2 regions of the Pseudomonas sp. FG13 genome follow, and region 2 is predicted to be linked to the other one. Evidence: riboswitches for the same ligand, from Rfam matches in the RefSeq annotation. Region 2 holds a riboswitch; the other holds the start of a gene.

Region 1 (2,197 bases), on a different contig from region 2:
CGGCCAACAGCGCCAGGCTGGAATCGCCGCTGCACAGGATCACCAGCTCGGCGGGGGTTTGCCCCAGGTCGGCGATGTTGTCATCCGAGACGAAGCCGCCAGGCTGGGTCCTGAGCAGGTGCATGGCTTAGACGCTGAGGGCGGCGCGCAACTGCGCTTCAAGCAGCCCGGCATCCAGCGCCTGGCCGATCAACACCAGACGCGTCACCCGGGCTTCGTCGGCCCCCCACTGGCGGTCGAAATGCTTGTCGAAACGCGTGCCGACGCCTTGGATCAGCAAGCGCATCGGCTTGTTCGGGATCGCCGCGAAACCCTTGACCCGCAGCACGCCGTGCTGGACCACCAACTGGGTCAGCGCGTCCAGGAGCAAGCTTTCGTCCGCCTGGGGCAGTTCGATGGAAATGGAGTCGAAGGCGTCATGATCGTGATCATCCTCGTCGCCGTCATGATGGTGATCGTGATGACTATGGCGGCTATCGATGTGCTCTTCGGAACCGGCACCCAGGCCGATCAGCACTTCCAGCGGCAGGCGACCGTTGCTGGCTTCGATGACCTTGACCGCCGGTGGCAGTTCTTCGGCCACTTCAAGACGGACTTTCGCCAGGTCTTCCGGGCTGATCAGGTCGGCCTTGTTGAGGATCACCAGGTCGGCGCTCGCCAACTGATCGGCGAACAGTTCATGCAACGGCGACTCGTGGTCCAGGTTCGGATCGAGCTTGCGCTGGGCATCGACCTGATCGGGGAAGGCGGCGAAGGTGCCAGCGGCCACGGCTGGGCTGTCGACCACGGTGATCACCGCATCGACGGTGCAGGCACTGCGGATTTCCGGCCACTGGAAGGCCTGGACCAACGGCTTGGGCAAGGCCAGGCCGGACGTTTCGATGAGGATATGGTCGAGGTCGGCGCGCCGGGCCACCAGCTCGCGCATCACCGGGAAGAACTCCTCCTGCACGGTGCAGCACAAGCAACCGTTGGCCAGTTCATAGACTCGGCCGCTGGCTTCTTCTTCGGTGCAACCGATGGAGCACTGCTTGAGGATCTCACCGTCGATGCCCAGCTCGCCGAACTCGTTGACGATGACCGCGATACGCCGGCCCTGGGCATTGTCGAGCATGTGTCGCAGCAGCGTGGTCTTACCCGAGCCGAGGAAACCGGTAACGATAGTGACGGGAAGTTTGGCCAGTGTTTTCATCGGATGCCCTTTGGCAAGGTGGCGGGCAAACGGGACGACAACCGCAGGCACAGGCGTGCGCGGAAGATTTCGCCACCGGATCACCCCGCCCGGTTGTAGTGAGAATCTGTCTCGAGGCAGGTCTCCTGGCTGACGGCGGGCCGATCCCGGCTTTTCATAGAAAGCCCTGGCAATTCCTGCGCCTTCCCGTGCTGCATGCACAGTGGCCTGGCAGGAACGTCACCGTTCACAGTTGCGGGGGCAGCCGCGGCTTGGACCGCGTTCCCTTCTTAGCTTCGGCGCAAACCGAAGAACCTCGAAGGCGCAAGGCTACGCAGGGTGTGCGGGCGGGTCAATGTCTGCGGATAAGTTCGCGGGTGCATGAGCGGGCCCCATCGCGAGCAGGCTCGCTCCCACATTGGAAGCGCATTTCCCTGTGGGAGCGAGCCTGCTCGCGATGGCCACAACTCGGTTTCATTGACGCCCCACCCCCACCCATGCTCTCCTGTGCAGGGTCTGTGTCGCTACACAGACCATTTGTTACGGGTGCCCTTCACAGGGTGAAACGGGAAACCGGTGAATCGTGTGCTTTACTTCAAGGCCACGTCAGTCCGGTGCTGCCCCCGCAACGGTAAGCGAGCGAAGCGTCAGATCCACTGTGCCCCATGGCATGGGAAGGTGACGCTTGCAGGCAAGGCCAAGGGCCCTGCCCCTCGTGAGCCCGGAGACCGGCCCGCAATTCAAATATCAACAAACCCGCGGTGGGCGGGCGCTGTTCGAATCCTGGCGGGCTTTGGCCCGGGGTTTCATTGCGCTCGATTTACCCACTGGCCAAGACAAGAACAGAGGGAAGCGCCATGTCGACCATCAGCACCACCGCCCGCACTACCAGCAGCACCACGACCCTGAGCCAGCGCCTGAGCGCGGCGATCCTCGCCTCGATCCTGGGAGCAGGCCTGGTCTATTTCGCCGGTTTCTCCCACATCGAGGCGGTGCACAACGCGGCCCACGACACCCGCCACAGCG
Region 2 (2,197 bases):
CGTCGACTTTCCTGCTCGCCGACCATCCACATGTCCAATTGATAGACCGGCGCGCCACTGGCACGCTCCAGGATCATCGGGTCGAGGAAATCGGGGCCGCATTTGAATACGCGCACCTTGCGCCCCTGGTTGCGATGCAACCGGGCCAGGGCGGCGGTGACGGTGGTCTTGCCCTGCCCCGACGCCGGGGCGGCAATCAGCACCGCCGGGCATTGGCGGTCCGGAAACGAAGCGTCACTCACAGTTCGACGCCTTTCTGTGCCTTGATGCCGGCCTGGAAGGCGTGCTTGATCATGCCCATTTCGGTGACGGTGTCCGCCAGCTCGATCATTTCCGGCTTGGCGCCGCGACCGGTCACCACGACATGCTGCATGGGAGGACGCGCCTGCAGATCGCTCAGGACCTGATCGAGATCGAGGTAACCATGCTTGAGGGCAATGTTCAGTTCGTCGAGCACCACCAGGCCAATGGACGGATCGCTCAGCAACTGACGCGACACCGCCCAGGCCGCTTCGGCGGCTGCGATGTCGCGCTGTCGATCCTGGGTTTCCCAGGTAAACCCTTCGCCCATGACATGAAAGCGCACCTGCTCCGGGAAGCGCCGGAAGAACAACTCCTCACCAGTGCTGTTGCGGCCCTTGATGAACTGCACCACGCCACATTGCATCCCATGCCCCATGGCCCGGGCCAGCATGCCGAAGGCCGAACTGCTCTTGCCCTTGCCGTTGCCGGTCAGCACCAGCAGCAAGCCGCATTCGTTCGGGGCATTGGCGATACGCTCGTCGATCACGGCTTTTTTGCGCAGCATGCGCGCCAGGTGACGCTCGTCGCGGTCGGACGCATCTGTATTGGGGGAGCCGGTCATGGGGAAGCCTCCGTTGGGGACTGGGTAACGGCAGGCGGGCACAGGAAAAGACGGCAACAAGCCTGGCATCGCCCACCGTGATGCCGTTGGATGAATCAGGCCGGTCTCCGGGCTCATGAGCGGCGTGATGCCGGGCTGCGCGCCTTCCCATGTCGAGACACAGTGGCTTGCTGGCAGCTTTGACTCATTTACCGTTGCGGGGGCAGCGCCGGGTTCTCACCGGTTTCCCTGTTTCACTCTGTCGACCCGGGCCACAGAGCACCTGAAACAAGTCGCGAAGGTTAGAGGGTTGGGGATGGAGCGTCAATTAAAGCCGCCACGAGCCCAGCACTGATCATGGGCCTGGATCAATAAAGTGACGCCAATCTTGTGTCACGCTGCGGCAAGTGATATCAAATAGGCATTACGACCCGATATCACAAAAACAAGAGGGCAAAAAACATGCAAGGCATGATCATCAGCAATCCAAGGCTGGAATTTCTGCGCCCGGTGCTGGAACGCTGGTTTGACTGTATCGATCGCTACAACGCCGTGCGCGGCGATAACGACACGCCTTACTGGTTCGATGAAAAAGCCAACCTCGGCCTGCTCTCGGCCGCCGCCTGGATGGCCGAGATGGTCACGCTGCAACACACCGCAACCCGCAAACAGAATGAAGAAGGCGAACGCAACGTCAGTGCCGACCTGTTCATTGCCGGGGCCGAGGACCGCGCGTTCATCCAGGCCACCCAACGCTGGCCTAAGGTCAAGAGCCTCAACCTGACCCAACCCCTGCTGGATGTCACCAGCGATGCCAAGCGCATCAGCTACGCCACTGACCTGAAGCTGGGCTGCCTGTTCGTCGCCCCGCAAAAAGCCCAGCAAAGCACTACGCCCGAAGAACTCCAGGACATGATCGAAGACCTGCAAAAGGAAAACACCTGCGCCGTGGCCTGGTACTTTCCTTACAACTATCGCAAGTTGCGCAACGAGGCCGGTCATTACCATCCGGGCATCGCCGTGCTGTTCAAGCAGGCCCACGGCTGACCGGTTGAACCATCGCCGGTATATGCTTCTCTATGAATAACCACATGCATTCATAGGGAAGCCAGCATGCTCAAGCCACCGCACCTCCTGATCGTCGCCCTCGCCGCAGGGCTTGTCGCTTGTGGCGAGTCTTCCACACTGCAAGTCTCCGACGGCACTGGCCCATCGCCAAAACTGCCCGAACCGAACAAGACCCTGGTCCCCACCGTCAACATCGCCGAAGCCGTCGGCTGGCCCCAGGGCGCCAAGCCAACCGCGGCCGAAGGCCTGCAAGTAGGGGCGTTCGCTGAGGGACTGGACCATCCG

The links. A riboswitch is a leader RNA that binds a small molecule or an ion and turns the genes downstream of it on or off. The one in region 2 is predicted to bind cobalamin.
Region 1: it holds a riboswitch for cobalamin, as region 2 does, so the genes downstream of both, cobW (cobalamin biosynthesis protein CobW) here and cobO (cob(I)yrinic acid a,c-diamide adenosyltransferase) in region 2, are expected to answer to the same signal.

Annotation. Positions count from the first base shown of each region.
Region 1 is NZ_JBMDKO010000001.1:52,027-54,223, reverse strand. Features, by position in the region: gene cobN (cobaltochelatase subunit CobN) at 1-124, opposite strand, end outside; gene cobW (cobalamin biosynthesis protein CobW) at 128-1,192, opposite strand; cobalamin riboswitch at 1,291-1,505, opposite strand; cobalamin riboswitch at 1,699-1,922, shown strand; gene ACODTO_RS00240 (CbtB domain-containing protein) at 2,029-2,197, shown strand, end outside.
Region 2 is NZ_JBMDKO010000019.1:20,051-22,247, forward strand. Features, by position in the region: gene ACODTO_RS16475 (cobyrinic acid a,c-diamide synthase CobB) at 1-242, opposite strand, end outside; gene cobO (cob(I)yrinic acid a,c-diamide adenosyltransferase) at 239-865, opposite strand; cobalamin riboswitch at 947-1,146, opposite strand; gene ACODTO_RS16485 (hypothetical protein) at 1,307-1,891, shown strand; gene ACODTO_RS16490 (PQQ-dependent sugar dehydrogenase) at 1,958-2,197, shown strand, end outside.